Regions from separate parts of the Anoxybacillus andreesenii genome, predicted to be linked through region 3. Evidence: riboswitches for the same ligand, from Rfam matches in the RefSeq annotation. Region 3 holds a riboswitch; each other region holds the start of a gene.
The links. Region 3 has a riboswitch for cobalamin ahead of J2S07_RS09790 (FecCD family ABC transporter permease). Riboswitches for the same ligand answer to the same signal wherever they lie in the genome.
Positions count from the first base shown of each region.

Region 1: linked by a shared signal. The riboswitch ahead of J2S07_RS03675 (cobalamin adenosyltransferase family protein) and the one ahead of J2S07_RS09790 (FecCD family ABC transporter permease) in region 3 are both predicted to bind cobalamin.
Region 2: linked by a shared signal. The riboswitch ahead of J2S07_RS00740 (ribonucleoside-diphosphate reductase subunit alpha) and the one ahead of J2S07_RS09790 (FecCD family ABC transporter permease) in region 3 are both predicted to bind cobalamin.

Region 1 covers NZ_JAUSTU010000003.1:1,893-8,065, reverse strand. Annotated here, with positions in the region: gene J2S07_RS03695 (sugar efflux transporter) at 1-491, opposite strand, end outside; gene nspC (carboxynorspermidine decarboxylase) at 626-1,753, opposite strand; gene J2S07_RS03685 (saccharopine dehydrogenase family protein) at 1,755-2,993, opposite strand; gene J2S07_RS03680 (ABC transporter substrate-binding protein) at 3,621-4,562, opposite strand; gene J2S07_RS03675 (cobalamin adenosyltransferase family protein) at 4,574-5,095, opposite strand; cobalamin riboswitch at 5,264-5,453, opposite strand; partial or broken gene yiaA (inner membrane protein YiaA) at 5,537-5,914, opposite strand.
Region 2 covers NZ_JAUSTU010000001.1:152,283-158,455, reverse strand. Annotated here, with positions in the region: gene J2S07_RS00780 (Cof-type HAD-IIB family hydrolase) at 1-238, shown strand, start outside; gene J2S07_RS00775 (hypothetical protein) at 413-559, shown strand; gene J2S07_RS00770 (DUF3813 domain-containing protein) at 560-745, shown strand; gene J2S07_RS00765 (YitT family protein) at 798-1,631, opposite strand; gene fakB (fatty acid kinase binding subunit FakB) at 1,745-2,608, shown strand; gene J2S07_RS00755 (DUF3941 domain-containing protein) at 2,715-2,846, shown strand; gene J2S07_RS00750 (CvfB family protein) at 3,119-3,985, opposite strand; gene J2S07_RS00745 (YajQ family cyclic di-GMP-binding protein) at 4,104-4,595, shown strand; cobalamin riboswitch at 4,680-4,856, shown strand; gene J2S07_RS00740 (ribonucleoside-diphosphate reductase subunit alpha) at 5,063-6,173, shown strand, end outside.
Region 3 covers NZ_JAUSTU010000008.1:32,889-39,061, reverse strand. Annotated here, with positions in the region: gene J2S07_RS09805 (FtsW/RodA/SpoVE family cell cycle protein) at 1-320, opposite strand, end outside; gene mgtE (magnesium transporter) at 490-1,848, opposite strand; gene J2S07_RS09795 (hypothetical protein) at 2,091-2,867, shown strand; cobalamin riboswitch at 2,921-3,102, shown strand; gene J2S07_RS09790 (FecCD family ABC transporter permease) at 3,412-4,476, shown strand; gene J2S07_RS09785 (heme ABC transporter ATP-binding protein) at 4,478-5,950, shown strand; gene cbiB (adenosylcobinamide-phosphate synthase CbiB) at 5,944-6,173, shown strand, end outside.

The DNA of each region.
Region 1 (6,173 bases), on a different contig from region 3:
CCAACCGTCCAAGCAAGGGCAAAGAACATGCGCAGGACATTCATGATAAAAGGCGTTTCTTCACTCGGAATATTCGCAGCCTTCAACGCATCACGGGCATAAGCCCATAATTGTGGCACAGAAGCTGCTGTGGTTCCCAGCAGGAAAAACGCTGTAATCATGAGAGCGAAATAATCCCTCAATATGGCAAATAAGGCATAGCCCAAAACCCCAGTTAGAGAGGTAATAAGCAAAAGCTTTCGCCGGCTGGTTCTTGTATCGGAACGCTTTGCAATATAACTACTAATCAATACACCTCCGATGGCCATGACCGTCATAAAAATTCCAAAGCCTGCATTGCTCATCCCTACTTCATCAATACCAAAAAGAGATGAAAATGGGGCAAAAAAGGATAAGGAAAACCCAAAAATGGTGTTAATGAGAAAGAGGACTGGAAAGGTAGGAATGCGAAACACATATAGAACTTTATCCTTTACACTGCTGTTCTTCACGAAGTACCACGATCCTAACAATTGAGAATAATTACGAATTCCATTATAAACCCTATATTTCTGGTGTCTATAGATACCATCAAATGAATATCAAAAAAGTCACCCTCTAATTGAAGGTGACTTTTTATTTCATTTTAGGTCAATCTCATCTTAAAATCTTCATAACCAAACTTATGCATGATGCGGCAGTCGCCGTCTTTCCCTTTCAGAGCGATCGATGGCAGCGCCATTCCATTAAAGGTTGTATTCTTCACCATTGAGTAAATGGCCATATCACCAAACACGAGGCGGTCGCCGCTTTTCAAAGGCTGATCGAATGAATAGTCCCCAATATTATCACCAGAAAGACAAGTAGGTCCGCCAAGTCGATACGTATACGCCTTTTCCCCAGGTTCGCCTGAATCAAAAAGAGGCGGCCGATACGGCATCTCTAGTACATCAGGCATATGACAGGACGCAGACGTGTCAAGGATGGCGATATCCATCCCATTCTGAAGCGTATCAAGAACCGTTGTCACGAGGTAACCCGCATTCAAGGCAACGGCTTCCCCTGGCTCAAGATAGACTTCTAATCCGTATTTTTCCTGCATTCTTCTAATACAATCCTCGAGTAATGGGATATCATAATCCTCTCTCGTAATATGGTGGCCGCCACCGAAATTGATCCATTCCATTTGGGCAAGCCACGGACCAAATTTTTCCTCCACAGCATCTAATGTAGTGGCAAGGTCGTCTGAATTCTGTTGGCATAAGGTATGAAAATGAAAGCCAGAAATCCCCTCTAAGTCTTCAGGATGAAATTGCTCGAGTGTAACCCCGAACCTTGACCCGACAGCACAAGGATTATAAATTTCATGTCCGACCTGGGTGGAGCACTCCGGATTGATGCGAAGACCGACCTTTTTTCCAGCACTTAATACCCGATCCCGATACTTTTCCACCTGAGAAAAAGAATTGAAAATGATGTGATCACAATAGTGAATAATCTCATCCATTTCATCCTCTCGGTAAGCTGGGGAGAAGACATGATTCTCCTTCCCCATTTCCTCATAGCCGAGTCTTGCTTCATAAAGGCCACTTGCCGCTGTCCCACTTAAGTATTGGCGAATAAGCGGATAAGTGGAGTACATGGAAAAAGCCTTCTGGGCAAGAATGATCTTTGCCCCGGTCCGGTCCATGACACCTCTGAGGATTTTTAGATTTTTTTCAAGGAGTTCTTCATCGACTACATAACAAGGTGTTGGTAACTCTTCAAACCTCATCTTATCGCACTAGCTCCGGCTCTTTTTCATTTTCAGCCACAGTATCGACTAGCTCTGGATCAAAGCTTTCTTTCCATGGAAGTCCCCATTTGTTTAATGCTTCCATGAATGGATCTGGATCGAATTCCTCAATATTGTAAACGCCAGGCTTATTCCATTTACCTGTCATAATCATCATTGCACCGATCATCGCTGGAACTCCAGTCGTGTAGGAAACGGCCTGGGATCCTACCTCTTTAAAGCACTCCTCATGGTCACAAACATTATACACATAATAGGTTTTGTCCTTGCCATCCTTCTTACCGCGGAAAATACAGCCGATGTTTGTTTTTCCTTTTGTACGCGGGCCTAGAGAAGCTGGATCTGGTAATACCGCCTTTAAGAATTGAAGTGGAATGATTTGCTTGCCTTCAAATTCTATTGGCTCGATGGAAGTCATTCCAACATTTTCAAGACATTTTAAATGGGTTAAATAGCTTTGTCCAAAGGTCATGAAGAAGCGAATTCGCTTTAATCCAGGAATGTTTTGAGCAAGAGATTCTAGCTCCTCATGATAAAGTAGGTACATATCCTTTTCGCCAATTTCTGGGAAGTTATAGACGCGTTTGATTTCCATCGGCTTGGTCTCGATCCATTCACCGTTTTCCCAGTATCTTCCGTTGGCTGAAACTTCACGAATATTAATTTCTGGATTGAAGTTGGTTGCGAATGGATAGCCATGATCCCCTGCATTACAGTCAAGGATATCAATGTACTCAATTTCATCGAAGTGATGCTTTAAAGCATGTGCTGAAAATACGCCTGTAACACCTGGGTCAAAGCCGCTTCCTAATAGTGCGGTAATGCCAGCTTTTTCAAAGCGCTCACGGTATTCCCACTGCCACTTGTATTCAAACTTAGCCGTATCCTCTGGCTCATAGTTCGCTGTATCTAAATAATGCGTCTTCGTTGCTAAGCACGCATCCATAATCGTTAAGTCTTGATATGGGAGGGCCAAATTCATGACGATATCCGGTTTTACCTCTTCTATGAGAGCAATCAGCTCGTCCACATTGTCGGCATCCACTTGTGCTGTTGTGATCTTTGTTTTGCCTCCATCTAGCTTTGCTTTTAGGTCGTCACATTTTGACTTTGTACGACTCGCAATACAAATTTCTTCGAATACCTCGCTGTTTTGGACACATTTGTGGATGGCAACAGATGCCACACCGCCACAACCAATGATAAGTGCTTTACCCATTTTTCATTTCCCCTTTAAATTAGATTTTTTCACCTAAATAGGCAGAACTGAAGTTTTTGCTCAAATAAAAAAGCAAGTGCATACGCATATATGCGCACCACTTGCTTGTTGGTCATTTGAATTCGTAAGAAAAGCATACAGATCTGAACAGAACTCTTTTATAGACAGAATCATAGAAGAGCTTTTCTTTATTCAAATAATAGGTTCAGAGTCTATATAGCAAATAATTACTTTTACCACTCTTATTGACCGTTTCACAAGTTGATATGCAATATGCACTGGTTGTAAAGTAACCAACTTATAAAATTTGAGCTTCTAACTCAATCAATAAGGCAACAAAGTTGCCAATCGGCACTTGACCCGGCTGTCCGTATGGCCTTAACTCTCTTATTTTGAAGAAAGTGGTCAAAATTATCTGCTTGGAAAGACTCTGATATTTGAATATCTGCTCTCCATAAATAATACTTGCTTATCTTAACAGGAAATAATAAAAAAATCTATAAAAAAATAAAAAAAACTTTTATTCCTTTTAATGCTAAGTTGTTTATAGTTTTTTTAATCGTCAGGACTTGGTCAAAACAAACGTGACCGTTTCGAATTTATTTCAAAACGGTCACTCTCAAACAATTATTTAAATAGATCTGGATAGGCCATCTTTGCTACGAGTTCAACTGCCTCTCCAATTCTTGGTCCTGGTCGAGATGTGACATCAGGATCTAATTCAAAAATCTGATCAGATTTCACTGCGTCTAGCTGATCCCAGCCGGCACGACCTTTAATATCTCCAACCGGGTCCTCGACATAGTTAACAGTGGTGGCAATAATAGCAGGATTTCTCTTGATGACTTCCTCTTCTGAAACTTGAATCCATCCCTCTTGGTCTGCAAAAATATTCTCAACACCAGCTGCATTTAAAATTTCCTGCTGGAAGGTATTTTTTCCTGTTGTAAACGGAGTAGGATCAATTTCAAAATAAACGGTTTTCTTATCTGATACATTTGAGATCTTTTCCTCTACTCCTGCAATTTTTCCACGAATGTCATCGACTAATTCTTTGCCTTTTTCTTCAACACCCATCACTTTGGCAATTTGATCAATGTCACCGTAGACGTCATCAAATGAAGTCGCAGATTGGATGACGAATACTGGAATCCCCGCATCCTTCAGTGGGTTTAAAGTGTCGGCCTCTCCAATTGTATAGGCAATGACAACGTCAGGCTTTAGTCCAATGATTTTTTCTGCATTAATGTTCATGGAATCTGAGACGCGCTCAATATTCTGTGCTTCCTCTGGATAGTTGTCAAAATCAGTACCACCGACTACTTTGTCACCTACACCCAAAGCAAATAGGATTTCCGTATTGCTTGGTGCAAGAGAAACAACCGTTTCAGGCACTTTATCAAATGTGATGTCTGTTCCAGTGTCGTCTTTCACTGTATAGGATTCAGTTTTTGGAGCTTGCTTTTCTGTATCTTTGTCCTGCTTTTCTGGCTCTTGTGCAGAATTACATGCTGCTAGTAAAAAAACGAGCATCAATGCAGAAAGCCATTTCATAAGATTTTTTGGCATTGTGATTCCTCCTATTTTCTCGTTGGATATGATTTACTAATAAAAGGGATTTCCTCGACCCCATGCTGTCTATTGACATAGACCGCCATGACGAAAAAGACATTCGCTAATAAATGGGCATAATCAAACATGATTTCAGGTATCTCTTTTTCCAAGCTAACCTTATGTAGAGCGCGTACCGATTTCTTTGCTTCACTACGACAAACATGGAGTGTGCATGCAGCTTCTGTTCCTTGCGGTAAAAGGAAGGTCTGAATCTGCTCTTCAACCTCCGCCTTGTAAAAATCATACATCTTACTTAGCCGTTCCAAATCTTCTGGGAATATGGCAAGTTTTCCTCGTGCTGAGCCATTTAAATGATAGGCCATTGGGAGCAAATCTATTAAATCACTATGTACGACAGGTAAATCCTGTGTTTGCGAAGCGGCTTGTCCAATTCGAGTCGTCAATGAATCGGTCCTGATTTCAAAGTCTACTGTTGAAGCTGACTCACGCATAAATGGATAGCATAGATAGCGAGAATCCTTTTTCAATATTCATTCCTCCTCTCTTTTTTTTCGTGAATAGCTGCAGAACGAGTCTTCGAGATCATAAAAAAGCCGCCCATAAAAATTGGACGGCTATCATTCTATTAATTCTGATCAAGGCTGACCTATAAAATAGAAACACTGCCGTACAATCCTCTTAACTTCCGAAGAGCAAAATACGTTCAAGAATAGGCAGGTCTCCTGGCTCATGCATCATCTTACTTTAAGAACCTTCCCATTTGTTTAGAAACAAACAGTGGTATTTCTTATTTCATCAGCACTTACAGTTGCGGAAACAGCTTCGGATTTTCACCGAATTCCCTTTTTTAGCTAACAAGTTAGCACCTAATCTCTGCAAGACATATTCACATATGGATTAGTTTACATTATATTGATAGAAAATTAAAGGGAATTTGTCTATCTTCAGAAAACTGATTCTAACTGCTTTCAATCTTTTTCCCTCGCCCTTTGTGTATCTCTCACATTCTTTTGAACGGTTATCGCTGCAAATAGGCTAAGAACAAAGGCCATGCCATAAAAGCCTTTTTCGCTTAGTACGATACTTCCTGCGTTGTATAAACCGATTCCCATTAATGAAATCGATACGATAAGGGCAAACCAACTAATACCATAGTAAATGCTCGTTACAGGGATTCCCTCGTCCCTATCCCTTACAGCTTTTTGTAGGGATACAGATGAATAAAGTCCGAATATTAAAATGGCAAAATAATAGCCCTTCTCGTTCAACTCCATTCCTGCATTAAACAAACCGATGAGATAAGCACCAACACCAACAATTAAAGCAGCCCAAGATGCCCCTTTGAATTAAATATAGATTATTTATTATAGGATAGTTAGTCTATTATGAGGGCTAATTATCCTTTTTTATTTACATAATATATTAGTTAAATAATGGTTGAATATATGGTTTCAAAAGTTTAATATGAATATATAAACTAAAGAACGTTTGTTTGTTTTCAAGAGGACGTAGCCTCGGTGCGAGGATAGCACTCCGCAGAAACGATAGTTTCGAGGACCTTTAAAGAAACAATAAGGATAGTACTTTTATGAGCAGAGCCACTAT
Region 2 (6,173 bases), on a different contig from region 3:
TAATAAAGCGGTTGGCATTCAAAAAGTAGCCGATTACGTTAATATCCCAAAGGAAAGAATTATTGCTTTTGGAGATGAGGACAATGATCTGGAAATGATTGAGTACGCCGGTCATGGCATTGCTATGGGAAATGCCATCGATGAACTAAAAACTCTGGCAAATGACATAACTCAAACGAATGAAGAGGATGGGGTTGCCATTTACTTAAATGAGCTCCTCAATTTAAAGGCACTTTAATTAAAGTGTGGATTGCTTTTTTATAAACTGTGGTCCTAAAGCTGGCTATTGGATCACATAAGTACATTTAATTCATCCTTATCCATTATGTACCCATAGTAATGAAATCTAGTTAGAACATACTAATGATTGAAGCAAGATTTGCTTCACAAGCTCAAGGCTGGAGGGATGGCAATGGGTAAAGGATCAAGACGCTTTGTCCAACGTGGTGTTGACTCTGTAACAAAGCATGCTGAACGCATTCCATATCATACCACCTATGCAGAAGCAGAAGCAGAGAAGATGAGAAATGTCAAAGACTCCTCGCTTGGAGGAATCTAAATGGGAAATCGACTCTTTATTGAAGCCAAAAATTTTGTCGAGTTAGCTAAGAATGCCACTGGAAGCGGGCAATATGATGCCATCGAAAAAGCTAAAAATGCTCTTTCGTCCGCATTCGCTAATTCAACAATGGCCGAGCGAAGACAATTAAGTCAACTGCAAAATGAGCTTGATGAATTAACGTAAGCCTTAACGCAAGAGAGGCCGACACTGGTTGTGTCGGCTTCTCTTCATTTTTCTATTCCTTGCGAAACAATCCAAAGATCCATTCCGTTTTCACAATATTTGTGAAGGCCTGGGGATCCACCTCTTTAATGATCCGTTCCAAATCGAATAATTCATAGCGTGTAATGACGATCATCATCATTTCCTTTGCCTCGTTTGTAAACGCCCCTTTGGCAGGTATCGTTGTAATTCCTCTTAGGAGCTTGGAATGGATCGCTTTTTTTAATTCTTCTCCTTTTTTGGTCACAATCATAGCTGTCAGTTTCACATGACTCGTATGTATCGTGTCAATAACTCTAGTCGATGCATATAGGGTCACAAGGGTGTAAAGGGCCTTCTCCCAACCGAATAAGAAACCAGCCGTGATAATAATGACTCCATTCAAAATAAAGTAATAAGTGCCAATAGGGCGACCATTTATCCGTGACAATACCATGGCGATGATATCCATTCCACCTGTTGAGGCTCCCCATTTTAATGTAATTCCCACACCGATCGCGGAAATAACACCGCCAAAAACAGCATTTAAGAGAATATCCTCTGATAGTGCATAAATTGGAATAATGCTTAAAAATAACGACATTAACGCTACACTAATGAAGCTATAAACGGTAAAGGTCCTTCCTACTTTAAACCAGCCAAGGAGCGTCACTGGAACATTTAAGAGAAAAAGAAGGATGCCGGTAGAAACATTCCCGCCAAATATACTGGATAATAGCTGTGCCGTACCCGTGAATCCGCTAGAGTAGACATTTGCTGGGATTAAAAATAGATTCATCGCCAGCGCATTTAAGAGAGCCCCGATGATGACGACAACCATTTTTTTTACTTGCAGTAGAATGTTCATCACCTCCTTTGCCTTATTATGACTTGATTAGAACTCCTAGATACTATTAATTGAGTTTTACGCTTAAATTCTATAAACTTAAAGGAAATAAATAGAAAGCAGGTGAATGGTCTATGTCTGTAAAAATCCTAGCCGATAGCGCAAGTGATTTGCCATTAAGTTTTTTTGGGGAGAATGGCGTCACGCTTTTTCCATTGAAGGTTCACCTTGGGGAGAAGGAGTATGATGACCTATTAACGATTGAACCATCAACAGTTTATGAAGCAATCCGCTCTGGTCAGATGCCAAAAACATCCCAGGCATCTCCATCAAGATTTGAAGAGGTTTTTCGAGAAATGGCAAGGAGCAATGAAACAGGAATTTATGTTGCCTTTTCTTCAGAGCTCTCTGGTACGTATCAAACAGCTGTCATGATCCGGGAGCAGGTAAAGGAAGAATACCCCGATTTTGACTTAACCGTTATTGATAGTAAATGCGCTTCTTTAGGCTGTGGCCTAGTCGTCATGGAAGCGGCGAAATTAGCGAAGGGCGGAGCATCCAAGGAAGAGATACTTAAGGATATCCAGTTCCGCTGTGAGCATATGGAGCATTTGTTCACGGTGGATGATCTGAACCATTTGGCGAAGGGTGGGCGGCTGTCAAAGGCATCTGCTTTCATGGGAGGGCTCCTGAACATTAAACCCCTCTTGAATATGGATGACGGAAAGCTTGTCCCAATTGAAAAGCACCGAGGACAGAAGAAGCTTTTGCGCCGGATTATCGAAATGATGAAAGAGCGTGGACAGGACTTACCGCAGCAAACTGTGGGGATTAGCCATGCGGACTGCTTTGAACTAGCACAAGAAATGAAAGAAACGATTAAGAATGAACTGAATGTGGAGAACATCATCATTTCTGATATTGGCGCAGCGATCGGCTCCCATACAGGTCCTGGAACGATTTCATTCTTTTTCCTAAATGAGCTTCCAACGAAGTAGGCATTTTTTAAAAGTGGAATAATCTTATTTATATTGAATCCTTTACATACTCCTTTTTAAAATGACAGACAATAAAGCGAAACCCTTTTAGAAAGGAGTATTTGTTATGCCACATACTTCAGATAATGACAAGAAAGCACAGGACCATAATGCGTTGAACCATGAGAAAAACCTGTTAAAAGAAAAAAATCGTAAGGCCGGTAAGCATCAATACTCAAAAAAGACCGATCATTTATAAGAAAAGCGCAAGCGCCTTGCTCATCGCCGTACAAACTGGAGGGGCTTCGACTGAGATAAAGGAATCACGAAGAGCGATAGCGATTCGATGATGACTTATCGTAGGGAGGAGACCTGAAGTTTGATAGGCAATAGGCGCTGGAGCTAGACAATTCTCAAAGTCGAAATTTATACTTACTTATCCAGTAGGAAAAGAGCTGTTCTCAATCGTGAGAGCAGCTCTTTTTTGACTATATCTGCGTTCATTTGAAAATATCAGCGAAACCGAAATTATCAGCCCTCATTCTTCACGTACGTCCAGCCCGCTTCCTGATAAACAAGGCCATCCTTCATTAGCTTTCCAAGCGCTCGTTTGAATGCACCCTTGCTCATACCAAAGCGCTCTTCAATATCTTCTGGCATGCTCTTATCCCAGTAAGGCATGGCACCGTTTCGTGACATCAGATATGCATATACTTTCTCCGCATCCTCACCTAACGCCTCCTGTTTTCGTGGAGCGAGAGAAACATTGATCGTCCCATCCTCCTTCACATCAATGATGCGTCCTTCTACCTTCTCACCGAGACGAGGCTCCTCACGGCGTTGTGATTCATGAATGAAGCCTTTGAAGCCCTCTGCCGTATAAATCCAGCTCCCTACTTTCGCCGTGCGGTAAATATAGCCTTGAATATTCTTATTAAAATCCTGTCTTGTCGCCTGGATTCTTTTTTCATCAATGATCGGATCCGTAGCGAGCTTCACATAAATGCGGTTATTTCGATTGACCCTTAACGTAATGTATAAAAGGTCTCCCACTACGGGCCAAACAGACCGTTTCGTTGGAAGATCCTCCTCGCCAAGGAGCATATCTTTGTTGATGCCAATATCGAGGAAAACTCCGAGCCCTGGCTTTGTATCACTCACCTTTGCCCAGCCGTATTCCCCGATCCGTATGTCAGGAATCGTCGTCGTTGCTGCGATCCGTCCGTGGGAGTCCGTATAAAGAAATACGTCAACCTCTTCCTCTTCCCCTAACGTAAGATCGGTATCATTTTCATGAAGGAGTACATCCTCCTCCCCATCCGTGAGAAAATAGCCAAATTCTGCAATCCGAGCCACTGTCAATGTGATGACTTGTCCAATATGTTCTTGTAAAGCCATAAAAAAACACTCCTATTCTTTTATAAAGCCTTCGCTTTTTTATCCCTAAAGTTGTTTGAACTGCTTAATTTTACTATAATTGTAGCCAGAATGGGAAATTTTTAAAGGAGGGTTCATGATGGCGAAAGAAAGTTCTTTTGATATTGTGTCAAAGGTAGATTTTTCAGAAGTGACGAATGCGATTAATATTACGATGAAGGAAATCTCCACTCGCTATGATTTTAAAGGAAGCAAGAGCAATGTTACACTCGATAAAGAGGAGCTTGTGCTCGTTTCCGATGATGAATATAAGCTCGGACAGCTGAAGGATGTCCTCCTTGGCAAGCTGATTAAACGAGGCGTTCCGATTAAAAATCTTGATTATGGAAAAATTGAAGGTGCTTCTGGCGGTACTGTTCGTCAGCGAGCCAAGCTTGTTCAAGGGATCGACAAGGACAATGCGAAGAAAATCAATACACTGATTAAAAATAGCGGCTTAAAGGTGAAGAGTCAGGTTCAGGATGATCAAATTCGTGTGACGGCAAAAAGCCGTGATGACTTACAGAGCGTCATTGCTGCTGTGAAGGGTGCTGACCTTTCCATCGATGTGCAGTTTGTGAATTATCGTTAAGTGGTTGTCTTTTCCAATAGGTTCGCTTATAATAATCAAAGTACATATCTAGTATGTAATTACAAATAACAATACTATATACAGTGTTATACCGATAAATTAGGTGTCATTACGACTTAATAGGGAATCTGGTGCGAATCCAGAACTGTACCCGCAACTGTAAGTGTGACGAAATAAGCATAACCACTATCTTTCTGATGGGAAGGGCTTAGAGTAGGATGAAACACAAGTCAGGAGACCTGCCTTTTTTATACGTCATATCTTCTTCGGGAGCTGGGAAGGTAAAGAGCGCAGGTATTTTAGCTAAAAGGGAATTCCTTTCTGTCTGAATATCAACGTTTTTTACCCATCTCGAAACTTGAGATGGGTTTTTAATTTGCCTTCCCTATGAAGAACTGTATAAGTGGGGAAAAGGAGAAAGTTTGATGGGGACAGAATTCGCAGTAAAAAATGAAAATCTAATGGATATGGTCAAGCTCACCGCTCAAAAATACAAGCTGGATGTGAGCGAGATTTTGACCAAAAAGAGAGAAGATATTCTCCATTATGCCTTAAATCGAATTGAAATGAATGAGCCTAACTGGACGTACTTAGCTGCTCATATGCTTCTTCTTGAACTCTATGAAAAGGCTGGACAAGTTCGCGGGTTTGACCCAGTTCAAAAATACGGTGATTTCTACGATCTGATTCAAAAACTAACAGACATAGGCATTTATACAAAGGAACTTCTGCAATCCTACAGCAAGAACGAAATTCATGAATTAGCGAAAATCATCGATCCTGATAAGGATCAGCTTTTTACCTATATGGGTTTGTTCTTGCTTGCGGACCGATATTTAGCACATGACTATAATCATCATGTGTACGAGCTCCCACAGGAACGATTCATGATCATTGCCATGACTTTAATGAAAAATGAAGCAAAGGAAAACCGTTTGTCCTATGTGAAAGAAGCGTACTGGGCGCTCAGCCATCACTATATGACCGTCGCTACTCCAACCCTTGCCAATGCGGGAAAAAGCTATGGGCAGCTTTCCTCCTGTTTCATTGATACGGTTGATGACTCGCTGGATGGAATCTATTTATCCAATTGGGATACGGCTAGATTAAGCAAGGATGGCGGTGGCATCGGTCTTTATTTTGGAAAAGTGAGAGCACTAGGCTCTGATATTAAAAGTTTCAAAGGGAATTCCTCAGGAATTGTTCCGTGGATACGCCTGATTAATGATACGGCGGTGAGTGTGGATCAGCTAGGCCAGCGACAAGGAGCAGTAGCCGTTTATTTGGATGTATTCCACAAGGACATCATGAATGGCTTTCTTGATTTAAAGACAAATAATGGAGACGAACGGAGAAAAGCCCATGATATTTTTACCGGTGTCAGCATCCCCGATTTATTTATGAAAAAAATTGAGGAGGTTGACGAAACTGGAAGAAGTATTGGAGAATGGCATACCTTCTGCCCTCATCAAGTAAAGCAAATAATGGGCTGGAAGGATGAGCAGGGAAATCCGCTCGGATTAGAGGACTTCTATGATGAGAAGGATAAGAAATTTTTCACCGAAAAATACGAAGAAG
Region 3 (6,173 bases):
ATCTTAAACCAGTTTTTTGCACCTTTAATTTCGGGGGCAATTGACTCTGGAGCAAAGAAAAGGAAAACCATGAGGAAGATCCCAATTCCATATAAATACCAGCTTAGTTTTCGGTATTGCTCATTATCAAAAACCATGACAACAGCAACAATGATGCTTCCAATAATGTAGAAAACAAGTTGTCTGATGAAATAATTGTCATTATATTGTTCAGTTGTTTGAGCACTATAAATGGCCGCACAGCTCGTAATTGCGAACAAAAGCAAAATAAAGCATAATGTCCAATCAAACTTTTCCGCAACGTTCTTCTTCGTTTCCATCGTTCCAACACCTAGTCTCATGTAATCTCCCTTTATATTAACAGAGTTCTAAACAAATGAACCACCATTATTAAGACGTAAATAAGAAAAGAAGGGTTTCGGACTCTTGAAAAAAACCACGAAGAAAACTTCGTGATTTTCTAAAGTGACAATGTTTGAGAAAAAACCTTTAAAGAAGATAATTTAAAAACATCGTGGCAATACCGAAATAAATGACGAGAGAAAAAATATCATTTAATGTCGTGATCAGAGGACCTGATGCGATCGCTGGGTCGATTTTTAATCGGTACAAAATAATGGGGATCACAGTTCCAGCAAGCGTTCCAATAATAAGTGTAATCAATAAGGAGCTCCCTACTACGAGTCCAAGGACCATGTTGCCCTGCCAAATTAGGGCGATAACAGAAATGAGGACCCCGCAAATAACCCCAATAATAATCCCAACAGTGAGTTCTCTGAAGATTAGCCTTGTAATGACCCGTCTGTCGATATCATTGGAAGCAAGACCCCGAACGACAACGGCTAATGACTGAGTTCCAGTATTTCCAGTCATCCCAGAAATCATAGGCATGAAGAAGGCTAAGGCGACGACCTTATCAAGAGTCGCTTCATAAGAGCTAATGATGCTCCCTGATATCACTCCGATAAAAAGCAGCAGGACTAGCCAAGGCAAGCGCCGATACGCAGCAACAAAGGACTTCGTATCAAAGTCTATGGATTTACCAGATGCAGAGAGCTTTTCAATATCTTCGTTTGCCTCTCGAATCACGACGTCAATAATATCGTCAACCGTAATTATTCCCATCAAAATATGTTCCTTATTGACGACAGGGATGGCCAAGAAGTCATAGCGCTCGATCAGTCGTGCGACCTCTTCCTGGTCTGTTTCCTCTAAGACATATATGACACGCTCATACATAATATCCCTAATCTTTTCCGTCATATCAGCAATGAGTAGGTCCCGATAGGAAACGACCCCGACAAGCCGACGGTTTTGATCAATGACGTACAAATAGTTAATGGTTTCGGCCAATTCAGCAAATGTTTTAAGCTTATCGACTGCCTCCCGTACGGAATAATAATCACGAATCCACACAAACCGGTTCGTCATTAAGCGACCAGCTGTCTCAGGTGGATAATTCATGATGTCCTGAACGATTTGGGATTCTTCCTTTTTCATTCCTGCGAGTAACGCTTCAATTTTTTCGGGGGATAAATCCTCAAGGAGTGAAGCGAGGTCGTCGTTATCCATCATGTCTAGCACTTTACCTGACTTTTCAATGCCAAGACGATTTAATACATCGATTTGCTCCTCACTGTCTAATTCCTGAAGTAAATCAGCAAGATTATTGATATGAAGAAAAAATAAAAAGCGCGTTCGGTGCTTTTCCGGCAAATCCTCATATATTTGTGCAATGTCATATGGCTGTAGTTCATCGACAATGGTTTCAAACTCTTTGCGTTTATTTTCTTTTAACGCTTTAATAATATAAAGAGTAATTTGATCCTCTGTCATGTTTTTTATCATGAGATCACGCTCCTTTACCGGAAATATATTTTGCATGGTCTTTATCATTATAAGGAAAAAATTCTAGAATTGATATGGATAAATAGAAAAACAGTTGGAGGACAGCATCCAATTAAATAGGAATTAATAGGGTTTTTTGATAATATGGAATAAAGTATAGCTTGGGAACGGATTTTGGAGTTATGAATCGGGATTTGCTATATTCTTCATAAGTCTTATCAAAAGGTTCGGAGGTTATTCCCTTGAAAAAAAACAACAGCAATGGGCGGGCTGTCGTCTATGTTCATTTAAATGAGACGAAACAATATGTTCTTTCCTACGGGATTGAGTTTGCTGAATTTACCGAGTCTCTTTCAGACCTCATCAATCAAATTCTTCTTCTAAAGCACCATTTTGATGACGGGGATTTCAATAGGCATTCATTGCTGGAGTTTGTTCCAAACGAGCGGTTGAAGAAGCTGGTTAAGGATGATGTATATGGTTATGGTGATTTCTGCTGGGTTGATTTTGAAGAAGAGGAAGGCCTTAATGAGCTTACGGGTCAGGAATTGGCTGAGCTACTTTATTTGGGGCATATGAAGGATCATTTGAAGCCTCCCTTTTACCAGAAGCTGCGAAATCGTTTTGTTTATTTGGCCCATGATGATGGCTGGTGGAATAAGATTTACTATCGGAATATGATGGATTTTTATCGGATGCTTGGAGATACATTGGTTAGTAAGCTAACGGAAAGCAAAACCGAAAAGAACTTATTAGGCTTAAAAAAGAAGCGTGTGTTGTCGCCCCTGCCGATCGAGCTTCTCTTAAAGATGAAGACGATGATGAGGGAAGGTATTCTTATTTCTATTTATGATTCCGTTCAAAGCCGCACCAGTATAGAGGTGCCGATTTGGATTCTCGGCGATTTTGATAATATGGATGATATGTATGAGGACTATGAAAAGCTAGTTAAAGGGAGCCCTGATGCCAAGCTCATTTATGATAAAAAGAAAACGGAATGGAAATTATACACAAATTAATAGTGTGTCATCTGACAAACGATCGTGTATAATTTTTGTATAAGTCAATTTCATAATTATCTATAGATATAGGTGTCTTTAGCAAAGACTTAATAGGGAAGTTGGTGAAATTCCAACGCGGTCCCGCCACTGTAAATGGGAGCAAGCTGTATATGAGCCACTGTACATATGTATGGGAAGGTGCGGCATTGCTATGACCATAAGCCAGGAGACCTGCCTACATCTTGTTACACCCGCTACGAGGATAGGGAGGTGTTGGGAAGACATGTGTTTGATAAAATAGATGATTCCAACATCTCCATTTGTTTCGTATGGGGATGTTTTTTATTATGGCTTTTTTGTACGGATTGTAGTTTTTGCAATGGTCCTACTGCCGACCATTGCGTTTCAACGGAGTGTGTGCCACGCATTTGGTATGCAGGCACTTTTCTCGTTTTTTCGATCATCTAACTGTTTAAAAGTAGTAATTCATTCTACAATTTGTCGTTCAAAGGCAACAATATTTGAGAAAAGAGCCTTTATTTTCTAGAGGGGATCGAGTGATTTGCTAAAGCATTTTTTTCAGGGGAATTTTTTAAATAACAGATTATTTGCGTATTGTCTAGCTGTTTTGTTTTTAATCGCATCGGCTTTAATAGGGATTTCGATAGGGACGGTCTCGGTTCCTATAATTAGTATTATTAAAATTATTGGGTCGGAAATGTTTCCTTTTATCCCGAGGGAACCCATTGATCCGATGTATGCCAACATTGTTCTAAACATTCGTCTGCCACGGGTCATTTTGGCAGGATTAGTTGGGGCAGCTCTAGCTATTGCAGGTGCGGCCTTCCAAGGCTTGCTGCGAAACCCGCTTGCTGATCCTTATACACTTGGCGTTTCTTCTGGGGCATCGGTTGGGGCTGTCATGACCTTGTTTTTTCAAATTTCGCTTCCAGTAATCGGTTCCTTTACCCTTCCGTTCATCAGTATATTGTGTGCGTTTCTTACAATTTTCTTAGTCCTTGGCTTCGCGAGGAGAATCGATCGCTCGATGAAGGTCGAAACGATTATTTTGACGGGGATCATTTTTAGTTCGTTTTTAGGTGCCATGATTTCATTGCTCATCGCCTTAACGGGTGATGAGCTAAGACAAATCCTCGGTTGGCTCCTAGGCAGTGTATCCATGCGGGGATGGCCCTATATCAAAATGATTCTTCCGTTTCTTATTGTTGGCTCATTGATCCTGATCGCAAATAGCAAGGAGCTCAATGCGATGTCCTTTGGAGAGGAACGTGCGCAGCATCTAGGAGTGAATGTACAGAGAAGAAAATTAACGATTCTCATTGCTGGCTCCATTTTAACTGGAGCGGCAGTTGCTGTGTCGGGGACAATTGGGTTTGTCGGTTTGGTGATTCCCCATTTAACAAGAATACTATGGGGTCCCGATCACACCCATCTCCTTCCTTTATCCATTTTGACGGGGAGCGGGTTCCTCATTCTTGCTGATTTAGTCTCAAGGACCATTATTTCACCCGTCGAGCTTCCCATTGGGGTAATTACCGCACTTATTGGGGCGCCTGTATTTGGATTGATTTTGCTAAAAAGACGAGGCGGAGAAAGAAGAGGATAGCATGCTGAATGTTGATAATCTATCAGGGGGGTACACTGGAGATCCGGTCGTAAAGGATGTATCCTTCCAGGTGCAAAAAGGAGAGCTGTTTGGGATCTTAGGACCGAACGGGAGCGGCAAAACCACTTTATTGAAAATGATCAGTGGGATTCTTCCATTTGATAATGGGACCATCCTGATTAAAGGGCAGTCGATTGGCAGCTATTCAACGAAGGAGCTTGCGAAAATGATTGCCGTGCTGTCACAGCATTCTACACAGGCTTTTTCCTATACGGTGAAGGAAACGGTCTCGCTTGGCCGTTATGCACATCAGAAGGGCTGGTTTCATTCATGGAGCGATGAGGATGAACGAATCGTTCAGGAGGTCATGACTCAAACGGGAGTTGCTGCCTTTCAGGAGAAGAACATACAGGAGCTTTCAGGTGGTGAAAGGCAAAGGGTCTTTCTTGCTCAAGCTCTCGCCCAGGAGCCTGAAATTCTATTGCTGGATGAGCCGACCAACCATCTCGATTTGTCCTATCAAAAGGAGCTTCTGGATTTACTAAAGAGATGGACAAGGGAAAAAGGATTAACCGTGATCTCAATTTTTCATGATTTAAACCTAGCAAGCCTTTATTGTGATCAGCTTCTTTTGCTTGAGAAGGGGCGGATACATTCCAATGATCATCCAAATGAGGTCGTCCGGGTCGAGAAAATTAAAGAGGTCTACCGTACGGATATTGAAAAGCAGCCACATCCGAAAATTCCTGTCCCGCAAATGGTGCTGATTCCGAATTGGCAGGGTGAATCGGAGCAAGTCATGATTGGTCCAGAACATATGCGGATGACGAAGGAGCATATTTCTATTCAATCCGATGCTCCGCTTCGTACGATGTCATCTGGAGTGGTTGGTGCGGGTGTAGGGTGGAACCAAACATTTGTAAACCGCCACGTCGATAAAAATTATCATGCTTTCGATCACCGGCAGGAGATGCAGGACTACTTGAAGAAAAACGGCTTTGACCCTTCCGTAACAATCGGCATGATGACTGCTGTTGTCTTGGAGGATGTCGCCTACAAAGTATTAAAAGGGGAAGAGTTTTCAGTCATGGTCGTCGTCACAGCGGGAGTTGGGAATGCAGTAGATGCATCGAAAAGTGACCAGCACGCTTTTGAGGCGGTACCAGGTACCATTAATATATGGGTATTTGTGAATGGAGAGCTCACAGAAGAGGCTTTTATTCAAAGCATCATGACAGCGACGGAAGCAAAGGTGAAGGTGATGGAGGATCAGGAGGTACTAGACACTATAACGGGCACCGTTGCTACTGGGACATCGACCGATAGCATCCTGATTGCAGCAACGCAGAATGGAAGGATGCTTGAATTTGCAGGTACCATTACTCCCCTCGGAAAGCTCATCAGCAGGGGCGTGTATGATTGCACAACTGAGGCAATTAAAAAAAGCCGAAGAAGGATTCGAAATTTATGCTAACCCATATAATTTCAATTACGATCGCTTTTTTGATTGATGGGTTGATTGGAGACCCCCCGCATTGGCCTCACCCTGTAAAGTGGATGGGTTCTGGGATCGCATTTCTTGAAAAAAGGTTAAATGGTGGCAACGGGAGAAAAGCGAAGGGAATCGTAATGGTACTTACAATTGTGTGCATCGTTTTTCTTATATCCTTCACGCTTGTATCCATTTCTTATCATAC